Regions from separate parts of the Streptomyces sp. NPDC030991 genome, predicted to be linked through region 1. Evidence: predicted binding sites of a transcription regulator. Region 1 holds the regulator's gene; the other holds the start of a gene.
What was found. The regulator HrcA, encoded in region 1, represses chaperone genes, less so after heat shock. The targets are predictions, from matches to a motif close to TTNGCACTCNGNNNNNCNGAGTGCNAA.
Positions count from the first base shown of each region.

Region 2: the regulator HrcA is predicted to act here: its motif matches at 3,572-3,598, upstream of groES (co-chaperone GroES).

Region 1 covers NZ_JBVIFR010000003.1:310,863-318,267, forward strand. The annotation lists gene ACZ45E_RS07585 (nitronate monooxygenase) at 1-847, opposite strand, end outside; gene dnaJ (molecular chaperone DnaJ) at 983-2,119, opposite strand; gene hrcA (heat-inducible transcriptional repressor HrcA) at 2,120-3,136, opposite strand; gene ACZ45E_RS07600 (MBL fold metallo-hydrolase) at 3,273-4,043, shown strand; gene ACZ45E_RS07605 (DUF3097 domain-containing protein) at 4,078-4,902, shown strand; gene hemW (radical SAM family heme chaperone HemW) at 5,047-6,279, opposite strand; gene ACZ45E_RS07615 (SpoIIE family protein phosphatase) at 6,319-7,405, opposite strand, start outside.
Region 2 covers NZ_JBVIFR010000008.1:245,911-253,315, forward strand. The annotation lists gene ACZ45E_RS17765 (MOSC domain-containing protein) at 1-466, shown strand, start outside; gene ACZ45E_RS17770 (SDR family NAD(P)-dependent oxidoreductase) at 528-1,301, shown strand; gene groL (chaperonin GroEL) at 1,377-2,999, opposite strand; gene groES (co-chaperone GroES) at 3,119-3,427, opposite strand; gene ACZ45E_RS17785 (polysaccharide deacetylase family protein) at 3,669-4,595, opposite strand; gene ACZ45E_RS17790 (THUMP-like domain-containing protein) at 4,687-5,886, shown strand; gene ACZ45E_RS17795 (RNA polymerase sigma factor) at 5,901-7,127, opposite strand.

The DNA of each region.
Region 1 (7,405 bases):
GGAACCGGTTGACGAGCCCGCGCGCGGGCCGCCCCGAGAACGCCCGCGTCAGCTCGGTCCGGGTGAACAGCGGATCGGTCATGGCCTGCTTGTGCGGCGCGGGCGCACCCGACTCGGGCGTCACCAGGAACGCCGTGCCCAGCTGGGCGAGGTCGGCCCCGGCGGCGAGCACGGCGGCGATCTGCGCGCCCCGCATGATCCCGCCGGCCGCGATGATCGGCAGCTGGACCGCTTCGCGTACCTGGGCGATCAGCGCCAGCAGTCCGACGCCGCTGCCGTCGGTCTCGGGGTGGTCGCGGTGCGTGCCCTGGTGTCCGCCGGCCTCGATGCCCTGGACGCACACGGCGTCGGCGCCGGACCGCTGCGCGGCGAGCGCCTCCTCCACGGTCGTCACGGTGACGGCGGTGCGGGTGCCCGCCTTGCGCAGCGCGTCGGTCACCTCGGGCGCGGGGCAGCCGAAGGTGAAGGTGACCAGCGGGACCGGGTCGTCGAGCAGGATGGCGAGCTTGGCGTCGTAGCCGTCGTCGCGTCCGCCGTCGGGGTCGCCGAGCCGCGTCTGGTACCAGCCGGCCTCACCGGCGAGCTGGTGGCGGTAGACGTCGACCGCGGCGGGGTCCGCGTACTCCGGCTGCGGCAGGAACAGGTTGACGCCGAACGGTCGCCCGGTCAGCCCCCGCACCTGCTTGATCTCCTGGTACATCCCGTCGGCCGTCTTGTAGCCGGCGGCGAGGAACCCGAGGCCGCCCGCCTCGGACACGGCGGCCGCGAGCGCGGGGCTCGACCCGCCCCCTGCCATGGGGGCCTGCACGATCGGACAGGGGCAGAGATCGGTCAGCGCGGAGGACATGACGGCATCGTGCCACGTACGCGTCGGAGGGCCGAATCGGCGCATCCGCCCGGCATGTGCCACCCCGAACGGGGTGACACACCCTCAAACGTCGCCGCTCCGGCGCGGCGCCCCGCATGGGACGCCGCCCGCCCGTCACCGCCCGTTGAACGCGTCCTTCAACCGCGAGAACAGCCCCTGCTGCCCCGGCTGGAACTGGCCCAGGGGCCGCTCCTCGCCGCGCAGCTCGGCGAGCTCGCGCAGGAGGCGCTCCTGCTCGGGTTCGAGCTTCTGCGGGGTCATGACCTCGACGTGCACGATGAGGTCGCCGCGGCCGCCGCCGCGCAGATGCGTGATGCCGCGTCCGTGCAGCGGGACCGACTGGCCGGACTGGGTGCCGGGCCGGATGTCGACCTCCTCCATGCCGTCGAGCGTCTCCAGCGGCACCTTCGTGCCGAGGGCCGCCGCCGTCATGGGGAGGGTCACCGTGCAGTGCAGGTCGTCGCCGCGCCGCTGGAATACCGCGTGCGGCAGCTCGTGGATCTCGACGTACAGGTCACCGGCGGGGCCGCCGCCGGGGCCGACCTCGCCCTCGCCCGCGAGCTGGATCCGCGTCCCGTTGTCCACACCGGCCGGGATCTTCACCGTCAGCGTGCGCCGCGAGCGGATGCGGCCGTCACCGGCGCACTCGGGGCACGGCGTCGGCACGACGGTGCCGAAGCCCTGGCACTGCGGGCACGGCCTGGACGTCATGACCTGGCCGAGGAAGGACCGCGTGACCTGCGAGACCTCGCCGCGCCCGCGACACATGTCGCAGGTCTGGGCGGAGGTGCCGGGCGCCGCACCCTCGCCGCTGCACGTCGTGCAGACGACGGCCGTGTCGACCTGGATGTCCTTGGTGGTGCCGAAGGCGGCCTCGTCCAGCTCGATCTCGAGCCGGATCATGGCGTCCTGGCCGCGGCGCGTGCGCGACCGGGGGCCACGCTGCGACGCGGTCCCGAAGAACGCGTCCATGATGTCCGAGAAGTTCCCGAACCCACCGGCGCCGAAGCCGCCGGCGCCGCCTCCGCCGGCCCCCGACAAGGGGTCGCCCCCGAGGTCGTAGACCTGCTTCTTCTGCGGGTCGGAGAGCACCTCGTAGGCGGCGTTGATCTCCTTGAACCGCTCCTGAGTCTTCGGATCCGGATTCACGTCCGGGTGAAGCTCACGGGCCAGCCTGCGAAAGGCCTTCTTGATCTCGTCCTGGGAAGCGTCTCGGCGCACGCCGAGTACGGCGTAGTAGTCCGTGGCCACTTACGACTCCGCCAGGATCTGTCCGACGTAACGTGCCACTGCGCGTACTGCTCCCATCGTTCCCGGGTAATCCATGCGGGTCGGTCCGACCACGCCGAGCTTGGCTACTGCCTCGCCGCCCGAACCGTAGCCGACCGACACGACGGACGTGGAGTTGAGTCCCTCGTGGGCGTTCTCGTGACCGATCCGTACGGCCATGCCCGAATCACCCACCTCACCAAGCAACTTGAGGAGCACGACCTGCTCCTCAAGTGCCTCAAGCACGGGCCGGATGGTGAGGGGAAAGTCATGTCCGAAGCGGGTGAGATTGGCGGTGCCGCCGATCATCAGCCGCTCCTCGGTCTCCTCGACGAGCGCCTCCATCAGCGTGGAGAGCACCGTCGAGACCGTGCCGCGGTCCTCCGTCTCGAAGACCTCCGGCAGGTCCTGCACCAGCTGCGGGACGTCGGCGAACCGGCGCCCCGCCACGCGCGCGTTGAGCCGCGCCCGCAGATCCGCGAGGGACGATTCGCCGAACGGCGCCGGGCAGTCGATCATCCGCTGCTCGACGCGCCCGGTGTCCGTGATCAGTACGAGCATCAGACGGGCGGGCGCGAGCGCGAGCAGCTCGACATGGCGCACGGTGGACCGCGTGAGGGACGGGTACTGGACGACCGCGACCTGCCGCGTCAGCTGCGCGAGCAGCCGCACGGTCCGTCCGACGACGTCGTCGAGGTCGACGGCGCCCTCCAGGAAGTTCTGGATGGCGCGCCGCTCCGGCGGGGTCATCGGCTTCACCGCGGTGAGCTTGTCGACGAAGAGGCGGTACCCCTTGTCGGTGGGGATGCGCCCGGCACTGGTGTGCGGCTGGGCGATGAACCCCTCGTCCTCCAGAGCGGCCATGTCGTTGCGCACCGTCGCCGGTGAGACGCCCAGGCTGTGCCGCTCGGTCAGCGCCTTGGAGCCGACGGGCTCCTCGGTGCCGACGTAGTCCTGGACGATGGCGCGCAGCACTTCGAGCCTGCGTTCACTGAGCATCGGCGCACACCTCCAGCAACTGTCTCTGCGATCGATCTTTCTCGTTTTGGCACTCACTGCGCGCGAGTGCCAATCGTCCCCGGCTCAGTGTACGGCCGGTGGGTACGGGCCCGGCAAGGCCGCTAGCTTCAACCTCATGAAAAGCACGGCGAGTGCGCGGAGCGCGGCGGGTATCGACTGGAAGTCGGCGTCCTGGGAGGAACTGGCGCCGCGGGTGGGCCGGGTCCGGCTGCCCGGCTGGGACTGCACGACGGGGCTCGTCGTGGGCGACGGCGCGGCCCTGCTGATCGACACCGGATCCTCACTTCGTGAGGGCGCCCGGCTGCGCGGGGACGTCCGTCGCCTGCTGGGGGCGGACGGGAGGGTGACGCACATCGCACTCACCCATCCGCACTTCGATCATGTACTCGGCACGGCGGCGTTCGCCGGCGTCGAGGTGTACGGCGCGGCGGGCATCGACACCGTGTTCGCGGGCGGCGGCGCCGACGCCGTGGGCGCCTCCGCCGTCCACCACGGCCTCGACCCCGATCTGGCGGCCGAGGCGGCGGACCTCCTGGTCACACCGGACCACCGGGTCTGCGGCGAGCGGACGCTGGACCTGGGCGGCGGCGTCCAGGTGCTGCTCGCCAACGTCGGGCCCGGTCACAGCGGCCATGACCTCGCGGTCCTGGTGTCCGGCGCGCCGGGTGTGCCGGAGATCGTCTTCTGCGGCGACCTGGTCGAGGAGTCGGGCGAGCCCCAGGCGGGATCGGACGCGGCCCCGCACCAGTGGCCCGCGGCGCTGGACCGGCTGCTGTCCCTCGGCGGCGAGGACGCCTGTTACGTACCGGGGCACGGATCGACCGTGAATGCGGGGTTTGTCCGCGAGCAGCGCGCCACACTGGCGGCCCGATTCGGCGTGTCGTAGGCCGGACGGAAGAGCTTCTCCTATCGTCTGCCGAATGCGCCAGTACACCCCCGACCTCACCCCTCCGTGGAAGCGGAACAAGCCCGCGCCCGAGATCCCGGCCGAGCCGGACCTCGTCGTGGAGGAGGTCAGCACCGGTTTCTGCGGCGCGGTCGTACGCGTCGAGAAGACGGCGCAGGGTCCGACGGTGACCCTGGAGGACCGCTTCGGCAAGCACCGCGCGTTCCCCATGGAGCCGCGCGGTTTCCTGCTGGAGGGCAAGGTCGTCACGCTGGTACGCCCCTCCGCCGGCGGCCCCGCGCGCCCGACCCGCACGGCGTCCGGTTCGGTCGCGGTGCCGGGGGCCCGCGCCCGGGTGGCCCGCGCGGGCCGCATCTACGTGGAGGGCAAGCACGACGCACAGCTCATCGAGCGGGTCTGGGGCGACGACCTGCGCATCGAGGGCGTGGCGGTGGAGTTCCTGGAGGGCGTCGACGACCTCCCGGCGATCGTGGCCGAGTTCGGTCCTGGCCCGGACGCGCGGCTCGGCGTCCTGGTCGACCACCTGGTCCCCGGTACGAAGGAGTGGCGCATCGCCCAGTCGGTGACGAGCGAGCACGCGCTGGTGGTCGGCCACCCGTACATCGACATCTGGGAGGCCGTGAAGCCGTCCTCGGTCGGTATCGAGTCCTGGCCCCGGATCCCGCACGGCCAGGACTGGAAGACGGGCGTGGTCCGCGCCCTCGGCTGGCGCGTGGCGAACACCGGCGAGGCCTGGCAGCACATCCTGTCCCGGGTCCGCTCCTTCCGCGACCTGGAGCCCGAACTCCTGGGCCGGGTCGAGGAGTTGATCGACTTCGTGACGGCCCCGGAAGCCTGAGCCCGCCAGGGGCGCGGGCAACCAGGCATACCCCGCTGAGACACGCCCCGCCAGGGGCGCGGGGAACTGCGCGAGCAACCACCCACGACCCGCGGCCGGGACAGGACCGCACCCCCTACGGCGCTAAGGCGGTGGCGGCTCCCCCTAGTCGACCAGGTCCCGAACGACCCCGTCGGCCAGCAACCGCCCCCGCAGGGTCAACACAGCCCGCCCCTCGGCGAACGGCCCAGCCTCCAGCAACCCGTCCCCGAGCGCCTTCCGCGCAGCAGCAAGCCCGGCGGCCCGGAGCAACGACAACGGGCAGCCCTCCCTGAGCCGCAGCTCCAACAGGATCCGCTCGACCCGCCGGTCCTCGTCGGCCAGCACCTCGCGCCCCGCCCCCGGCGACCTCCCCCCGGCCAGCGCGGCCGCGTACGCGCCGGGATGCTTCACGTTCCACCAGCGCACCCCGCCGACGTGCGAGTGCGCCCCGGGTCCGGCGCCCCACCAGTCGGCGCCGCGCCAGTACAGCTCGTTGTGGAGGCAGCGGGCCGCCTCGGACGTCGCCCAGTTCGACACCTCGTACCACTCGAACCCGGCCGCCGTCATCGTCTCCTCGGCGATCAGGTACCGGTCCGCGTGCACGTCGTCGTCGGTCATCGGCACCTCGCCCCGCCGGATCCGCCGGGCGAGCTGCGTGCCCTCCTCGACGATCAGCGCGTACGCGGAGACGTGATCGGGGCCGGCGGCGAGCGCGGCGTCCAGCGAGGCCCGCCAGTCGTCGTCGCTCTCGCCGGGCGTGCCGTAGATCAGGTCCAGGTTGACGTGCTCGAACCCGGCCGCCCGCGCCTCCGCGACGCACGCCTCGGGGCGCCCGGGCGTGTGCGTACGGTCGAGGACCTTCAGGACGTGCTGCCGCGCGCTCTGCATCCCGAACGAGACCCGGTTGAAGCCGCCGGCCCGCAGCTCGGCCAGGTAGGCCGGGTCGACCGACTCAGGGTTCGCCTCGGTCGTCACCTCCGCGTCGTCCGCGAGCCCGAACTCGTCCCGGACCGCCGCCAGCATCCGTACGAGATCGGCGGCGGCCAGCAGCGTGGGCGTACCGCCGCCGACGAAGACGGTCCGTACCGGGCGCGGGTCGTCGCCGAGCACCTTGCGGGCGAGCCGGACCTCGTCGATCAGGGTCTCGGCGTAGTTGTCGCGGGAGGCGAGCACGCCGCCGGAGCCGCGCAGCTCGGTCGCCGTGTACGTGTTGAAGTCGCAGTACCCGCAGCGCGTGGCGCAGTACGGGACGTGCAGGTAGAAGCCGAGGGGCCGGGCGGCGGCGCCGGCGAGCGCGGAGGCGGGCAGCGCCCCGTCGTCGGGGACGGGCTCACCGTCGGGGAGTGCGGAAGGCATGCCCCCATTGTCCCGCCTGTTCCCCCGGCTGCTGAACCGTCACAGCGCCTGGAGCACGAGCAGCGCCAGATCGTCGTCCGGCGGGGCGTCCGCGTAGGCGTGCACCAGGCGCCGGATGCGCTCGGCCAGCAGCTGCGCCGTCAGCCCCGCACAGCCGGCGAGGGCGTGCGCGAGGCCGTCCCCGTCGTCGAACTGGCGGGAGCCGCAGCGCCGCTCGGTCACCCCGTCCGTGACACAGAGCAGGGTGTCGCCGGTCAGCAGCTCGAACGTCTCGCTCGTGTAGTCCGGGTCGTCGACGACGCCGAGCAGCACCTGGGGCGAGGCCGCGGCGACGACGTCCCCGCCGGGCCGCATCAGCAGGGGCAGCGGATGTCCGGCGGAGGCGAGGGTGCAGACGACCCCGGCCCCGTCGGCGGCGGGCGTCAGTTCGCCGTAGAGGATGGAGAGGAAACGGGAGCTGGAACCTTCCGGCGGGATGCCCTGGCCGCCGGCCGCGGCGAGCGCGCGGGCGGCGGCGTCGGCGGCCTCGGTCGCGTCGTCGAGGAGGAGCCGGTTGAGCCGGTCGAGGACCTGGGCGACCGGGTAGCCCTCCCGGGCGAGGAGCCGCAGCCAGGGCCGGACGAGCCCGATCACGACGGCGGCCTCCGGGCCCTTGCCCTGGATGTCGCCGAGCGCGAAGCACCAGCGGCCGTCCCCGGCGGGGAAGACGTCGTAGAAGTCGCCGCCGGGGCCGCCCGCCTCCTTCGGTTCGTAGACGAGGGCGCTGCGCATGCCGGGGATCTCGGCGATGGAGGTGGGCAGCAGGCCGCGCTGGAGGATGCGGCTGATGGTGGCCTGGCGGGTGAAGCGGCGGGCCGCGCTGACGGCGAGGGCGACCCGGCGGCTGAAGTCCTCGACGAGTCCGGTGATCTCGTCGGGGAAGCGGAGCAGCTCGGCGCGGCCGATGAGCAGGACGCCGAGGCTCCGGCCGCCGACCATCAGCCGGTAGGCGAGCGCGGAGCCGGACCGGTCGGGGCCGGTGTCGCCGCGGGCCTCGAAGGGCCAGGGCACGGGGACGGGCGCGGTGCGGGCGGCGTCGGGCAGGCGCGGGGGTTCCTTCTCCAGGATCCGCCGGAGCTCCTCGGTG
Region 2 (7,405 bases), on a different contig from region 1:
CGCGCGCGAGGACCTCGACGCCTGGGAGCGGACCCTCGGCCGGACGCTGCCCAGCGGCGCGTTCGGCGAGAACCTCACCACCGAGGGCGTCGACGTGTGCGGCGCCAGGATCGGAGAACGCTGGCGGATCGGCCCCGAGCTGCTCCTGGAGGTGAGCGCGAGCCGGATACCGTGCAAGACCTTCCAGGGGCATGTCGGCGAGAAGCACTGGGTCAAGCGGTTCACGCAGGAGAAGCGGCCGGGCGCGTACCTGCGGGTGATCGAGCCCGGCGAGATCCGGGCGGGGGACGCCGTCGAGGTCGTGCACCGGCCCGCGCACGAGGTGACCGTCGCCTTCGAGTTCCGGGCCCTGATGACCGAGCGCGAACTGCTGCCGCGCGTGCTGGCCGCCGGGGACGTGCTCCACCCCGAGGTGGAGCGGGTGGCGCGGGAGTACGTGCGGAAGTACGGCGCGCGGTCCGCGTGAGCGGGGCGGTCCGGCGCCCGCGGTGATCACGGGCATCGCCGTGCGTCACTAACCTTGGTCCATGACTACGGCACTGATCACGGGATCCACCGCGGGCATCGGCGCCGCCTTCGCCCGGCGCCTCGCCGCCGACGGGCACAATCTGGTGCTCGTCGCGCGCGACACGAAGCGGCTGCGGGAGCAGGCGACCGAACTGCACGACCGGCACGGCATCGAGGCCGAGGTGCTCACCGCCGACCTCGCCACGGACGACGGCATCGCGGCGGTCGAGAAGCGCCTCGCCGACCCGAAGGCCGCGGTCGACCTGCTCGTCAACAACGCCGGGTTCGGCAACAAGGGCCAGTACCTGGAAGTCCCCATGGCCGACGAGCTGACGATGCTGAAGGTGCACTGCGAGGCGGTGCTGCGGCTGACGTCGGCGGCCACGCGGGTGATGCGCGAGCGCGGGCGCGGCGGCGTGGTCAACGTGGCGTCGGTGGCGGCGTTCGTGCCGCGCGGCACCTACGGGGCGTCGAAGGCGTGGGTCGCGCAGTTCACGCTGGGCGCGGCGAAGGACCTGGCGGGCAGCGGGGTGCGGCTGATGGCGCTCTGCCCCGGCTTCGTCCGTACGGAGTTCCACCAGCGGGCCGGCATGGGCACCGGCAACATCCCGAAGTGGATGTGGCTGGACGCCGACAAGCTGGTCACGGCGGCGCTCGCCGATCTGGCCCGCGGCAAGTCCCTGTCGATCCCGGACCCGCGGTACAAGGCGCTGATGGGGGCCGTGAAGGTGACGCCGTGGGCGCTGCTGGGCGGGCTCACGTCGCGGACGGGGCGCAAGTACGGCCCGCAGTAGGCGCCCGAGAACACCGAGGCCCGGCCCCCCGAAGAAATCGGGGGCCGGGCCTCGGGTCAGTGCGAGTGGAGCGCGTCAGTGCGAGTGACCGTGGCTGTGACCGGCCTCGGCCTCTTCCTCGGCCGGCTTCTCGACGACCAGGGTCTCGGTCGTCAGGAGCAGGGAGGCGATGGACGCGGCGTTCTCCAGCGCGGAGCGCGTGACCTTGACCGGGTCGATGACGCCGGCCTTGACCAGGTCGCCGTACTCGCCGGTCGCGGCGTTGTAGCCGAAGCCCTTCTCGAGCTCGGCGACCTTGGAGACGATGACGTAGCCCTCGAGGCCCGCGTTCTCGGCGATCCAGCGCAGCGGCTCGACGGCGGCCTTGCGGACGACGGCGACACCCGTGGCCTCGTCGCCGGTCTTGCCGAGGTTGCCCTCCAGGACCTTCACGGCGTGGACGAGCGCGGAGCCACCACCGGAGACGATGCCCTCCTCGACCGCGGCGCGGGTCGCGGAGATGGCGTCCTCCAGACGGTGCTTCTTCTCCTTGAGCTCGACCTCGGTCGCGGCGCCGACCTTGATCACGCAGACGCCGCCGGCGAGCTTCGCGAGGCGCTCCTGGAGCTTCTCGCGGTCCCAGTCGGAGTCCGTGTTCTCGATCTCGGCCTTGATCTGGTTGACCCGGCCGACGACCTCGTCGTGGCTGCCGCCACCGTCGACGATCGTGGTGTCGTCCTTGGTAATGGTCACGCGACGCGCGGAGCCGAGCACGTCCAGGCCGGCCTGGTCGAGCTTGAGGCCGACCTCTTCGGCGATGACGGTGGCACCGGTGAGGGTGGCCATGTCCTGCAGCATCGCCTTGCGGCGGTCACCGAAGCCGGGGGCCTTCACCGCGACGGCGTTGAACGTGCCGCGGATCTTGTTCACGACCAGGGTCGACAGGGCCTCGCCCTCGACGTCCTCGGCGATGATCAGCAGCGGCTTGGAGCCGCCCGCCTGGATGACCTTCTCCAGGAGCGGGAGCATGTCCTGGATGGAGCCGATCTTGCCCTGGTGGATCAGGATGTACGGGTCGTCGAGGACGGCCTCCATACGCTCCTGGTCGGTGACGAAGTACGGGGACAGGTAGCCCTTGTCGAAGGCCATGCCCTCGGTGAAGTCGAGCTCCAGACCGAAGGTGTTGGACTCCTCGACGGTGATGACACCGTCCTTGCCGACCTTGTCCATCGCCTCGGCGATGAGCTCGCCGACCTGGCTGTCCTGGGCGGACAGACCGGCGACGGCCGCGATGTCGGCCTTGTCGTCGATCGGGCGCGCCGTGGCGAGCAGGTCCTCGGAGACGGCCTTGACGGCGGCGTCGATGCCCTTCTTCAGGGCGGCCGGGGAGGCACCGGCGGCAACGTTGCGCAGGCCTTCCTTGACCAGGGCCTGGGCCAGCACGGTGGCGGTGGTGGTGCCGTCACCCGCGATGTCGTTGGTCTTGGTCGCCACCTCCTTCACCAGCTGCGCGCCGAGGTTCTCGTACGGGTCCTCGATCTCGACCTCGCGGGCGATGGTCACACCGTCGTTGGTGATGGTGGGGGCGCCGAACTTCTTGTCGATGACGACGTTGCGGCCCTTGGGGCCGATCGTCACCTTGACCGTGTCGGCAAGCTTGTTGACGCCGCGCTCGAGGGCGCGACGGGCGTCCTCGTCAAACTTCAGGATCTTCGGCATGGGAGCGTTTCAGCCCTCTCGAAAAACTAGGGGTGAACGAATCGCGCCCCTGGTCCCGGCTTCTTACGATCGCGGGTGCCAGGGGCGCAATTCACATCAAAAGCTGCTACTCGGCTTGGTTACTTCTCGACGATCGCAAGGACGTCGCGGGCCGAGAGGACGAGGTACTCCTCGCCGTTGTACTTGACCTCGGTGCCGCCGTACTTGCTGTACAGCACGATGTCGCCGGTGTTCACGTCAAGCGGCAGGCGCTCGCCGTTCTCGAAGCGCCCCGGGCCCACGGCGAGGACGACGCCCTCCTGGGGCTTCTCCTTCGCGGTGTCCGGAATGACCAGGCCGGAGGCCGTGGTCTGCTCGGCGTCGAGCGGCTGGACCACAATGCGGTCCTCGAGCGGCTTGATGGCAACCTTGGAGCTGGCGGTCGTCACGATCCGGTCTCCCCCTTCGGAGATCTCACGGGGTTAAGAGTCTGAGGTGGCGACCAGGTGGATCCGTCGTCGCGGGTGCCGGACCTGCCCGTCGCTGTTGGCACTCTCCAGTGGTGAGTGCCAGGGCCGAGACTATGACTGCGATTAGCACTCGGTCAAGCGGAGTGCCAATTCCAACCGGAGGTGGCGCCGGTTCCGGGCTGCGCCGCGCCCCGCTACGGCGTCCCACCAGGGGGCCGGGTCACAGGTAGTCCTCCAGCCTCCCCACTGTCAGACCCTGCTTCCGGACGCGCGCGAGCGTCCGCGCGGTCGCTTCCGTAAGGCTCGCGCCGGGGGCGTGGACGCGGACCGCGACGATGTCGCCGGGGCGGAGCCGGGCACCGTCGGCGCCACCCAGGACGATCGCGTCGATACCGCAGGCGCCCGCCGCCCGCAGGGTGTCGGCGTCGTAGGCGTCGTAGGGCGGCCGGAAGAGCCGCGGGGCCGCGCCGAAGCGGTCCCTGAGCCGCTCCTGCTGACCGCAGATCTCGGCGTGCTGCCCCACGTAGCCGAGGCCGGGCAGGAACGGGTGCGTGAAGGTCCGGTTCCCGATCCCGGCGCCGAGCGCGCGGAGCCGGCCGAGCTGGTCGCGGCCGGGGCCCTCGACGGAGCGCGTGAGGAACACCGAGACCGGCAGGCGCAGATCACGGACCAGGTCGGCGAAGCGGGGGTCCTTCCCCGCGCTGTCGTCGTAGGCGAGGAAGACGACCTTGTCCCGGGTGGGGACACGCCGCACGACCGGCGGGAGCGCGCCGCGAACGCGCGGGGGGAACACCCGCCGGGCCGGGGACGCGGGAGCGGGCGGGACGGCGTACGGCGGACCGCCGGGTGCGCCGGGTGCGCCTGACACGTCGGGTGCGCCTGACACGTCGGCGTGGTCGGTCCCCGCGTGGTGACGGACCTTCTGGGCGGCCTTCCTGCCCATGCGTTCGATCGGGTCCACGGACTGGGCGCAGCCGGTGAGCAGTGCGGCGGCCAGGGCGCAGGCGAGCGTTCGGCGCGCGCGCCGGGCCGTGGGTCCGGTGGCGTACGAGTCGAGGGGCCGGCCGGTGGTGAACGCGAACCGGCGCCCGGAGCGGGTGCGAGCCGACGTCGGGGCGGTTTCCTCATTTTGTCGTACTGATGCCATGGCGTCGGATCTTCGCAGCTCAAAGCCCTGATCAGGGGAGGACACCGCCGCCGTGCGCACCCCGTCCTTCGACTGGCCCACAATGGGTCGAGTGAGCTCCTCCCCCGCCTCCGCCGACGCCCGCACCCTCGCCGCCCTGCTGACCCCCGAGGGGCAGACCCTGCTCGACGCGCTGCGCGACCACGACCCGGCGCAGGAGCTCGCGCTCGCCACCCGGCTGCGCCGCGAGCACCCGGCCGAACTCGTCTCGGCGGCGCTCGCCCAGGCGCGGCTGCGGCAGCGGGCGGTGGCGAAGTTCGGGCCCGAGGACGCGGCCCGCATGTACTTCACGCCGAACGGGGTCGAGCAGGCGACCCGGACCAGCGTCGCCGGCTACCGCGCCGAATCCTTCCGCGCCCTCGGCATCGGCTCCGTCGCCGACCTGTGCTGCGGCATCGGCGGCGACGCGATCGCGCTGGCCCGCGCGGGGATCACGGTCCTCGCCGTCGACCGGGACCCGGGGACGTGCGCCGTGGCGCGGGCCAACGCCGAGGCGCTCGGGCTCGCCGGCCTCATCGACGTACGGGAGGCGGACGTCACCGAGGTCGACACCGCCGCGTACGACGCCGTCTTCGTGGACCCGGCCCGGCGCTCGGACAAGCGCGGCCGGATCTTCGACCCCGAGGCATACTCCCCGCCGCTGTCCTGGGCCGTCTCCGCCGCGCTCGCGGCACCGCGCGCCGCGCTGAAGATCGCACCCGGCATCCCGCACGAGGCGATCCCGCCGCAGGCCGACGCCGAGTGGATCTCGGACGCCGGGGACGTGAAGGAGGCGGTCCTGTGGTTCGGCACGCAGCCCGGCCGGAAGCGGGCCACACTCCTGCCCGGGCCCCGGGGGCTGGTCGGACGCGGCCTGCCGGACCCCGAAGTGCGGCCCGTGGGGCGGTACTTGTACGAGCCGGACGGCGCCGTCATCCGCGCGCACCTCGTCGCCGAGGTGGCCGACGAGGTGGGTGGTGGGCTCGTCGACGAGACGATCGCGTACGTGACGGCGGACGAGCTGCGCCCGACCCCGTACGCCACCGCCTACGAGATCACCGACCGGCTCCCCTTCAACGTGAAGAAGTTGAAGGCGCTGCTGCGGGAGCGGGAGGTCGGGGTGCTGACCGTGAAGAAGCGGGGATCGGCCGTCGAGCCGGAGGAGCTGCGGCGGAAGGCCATGCCGAAGCCCTTCGGGAAGCGGTCGGCGACCGTGTTCCTGACCCGGGTCGCCGGCGCCCCGACCATGCTGGTCGGCGCCCCCGCGCGCTGAGGTCCGCGCCGAGGTCACGGCCCGGGCGCCGGCGGGGCGGGCTCCGGCTGCGACCGGTTCAGCAGGAACTCCCTCTCGCGTGCGTTGCGCGTGAGGGACGCCGCGCGCTCGTACTCGCCCCGCGCCTCCTCCAGCCGGCCCAGCCGCTCCAGCAGGTCGCCTCGCACGCTCGGCAGCAAGTGGTAGTTGCGCAGGGCCGGTTCACCGGCGAGCGCGTCCACGAGCGTGAGCGCCGCGCCGGGTCCGTCCACCATCGACACGGCCACCGCCCGGTTCAGCCGCACCACCGGGGACGCCGTGCGAGCCGCCAGGAGCGAGTAAAGGGCGGTGATCTGAGCCCAGTTGGTCTCCTCGTACGTATGCGCCCGGGCGTGGCACGCGGCGATCGCGGCTTGCAGGGCGTACGGGCCGGGCGGCCCCGAGGACACCTCGTCCGCCCGGGTCAACGCGGCGAACCCGCGTCGGATCAGCAGCATGTTCCAGCGCCCGCGGTTCTGGTCCCTGAGCAGGACGGGCGCACCGTCGGCCCCGGTACGGGTGGCGGCGCGGGACAACTGGAGCTCCAACAGCGCGGCCAGGCCGTGCACTTCGGGCTCCCCGGGCATGAGCGACTGGAGCACCCGGGCGAGCCGCAGGGCCTCCTCGCACAGGCCGGGGCGGAGGTAGTCGTCGCCGTCCGTCGCCGCGTACCCCTCGTTGAAGATGAGGTAGATGACCTCCAGGACCGAGCCGAGTCGGGCCTCGCGGTCCGGTCCTGCCGGCACCTCGAAGGCGACGTTGCGCGTGGCGAGGGTGCGTTTGGCGCGGACGATGCGCTGGGCGACCGTCGGCTCAGGGGCGAGCACCGCGCGGGCGGTCTCGGCGGTGGTCAGGCCGCCGAACAGGCGCAGCGTGAGCGCGACGCGGGCCTCGGCGGAGAGCACCGGGTGGCAACTCATGAAGACGAGGCGCAGGAGGTCGTCGTCGATGTCGTCCGGATCGGCGGCGACCGGCGCCTCGTACGCGAACTCCGTTGCCCTGCCCACCTCCTGGAGTTTGCGGGCGTAGTTCTCGCGCCGGCGCACCAGGTCGACGGCGCGGCGCCTGGCGACGGCGGTGAGCCAGCCGCCCGGGCTGTCGGGGACACCGGTCCCTGGCCACTGCTCCAGGGCGGCGACCAGCGCGTCCTGCGCCAATTCCTCCGCGATGCCGACGTCGCGCACGACGCGGGTGACGGCCGCGATGATGCGCGGCGCCTCCATGCGGAAGACCGTCTCGATGGCGCGGGTCGTGGCGGTGTCCGCTCCGCCCGCGGGGCGTTCGGCCGGGGCGGGGTGAGTGGTGCGGTGGGCTGGGGAGCGTGGCTCTGTCACAGCCCACCATCAGACACCGCCGAGGCCTCGCGGCCAAGGTCCGGAGCCCTTCGGTCGAGGTCCGGGGCATCGCGGCCGGGACCCGAAGCCACGCGGCCGGGGCCACGGTCCCACGGCCGGGGCCCTTCGGCCCTCAACTCTCAGCTCTCAGCTCTCAGCTCTCCGCT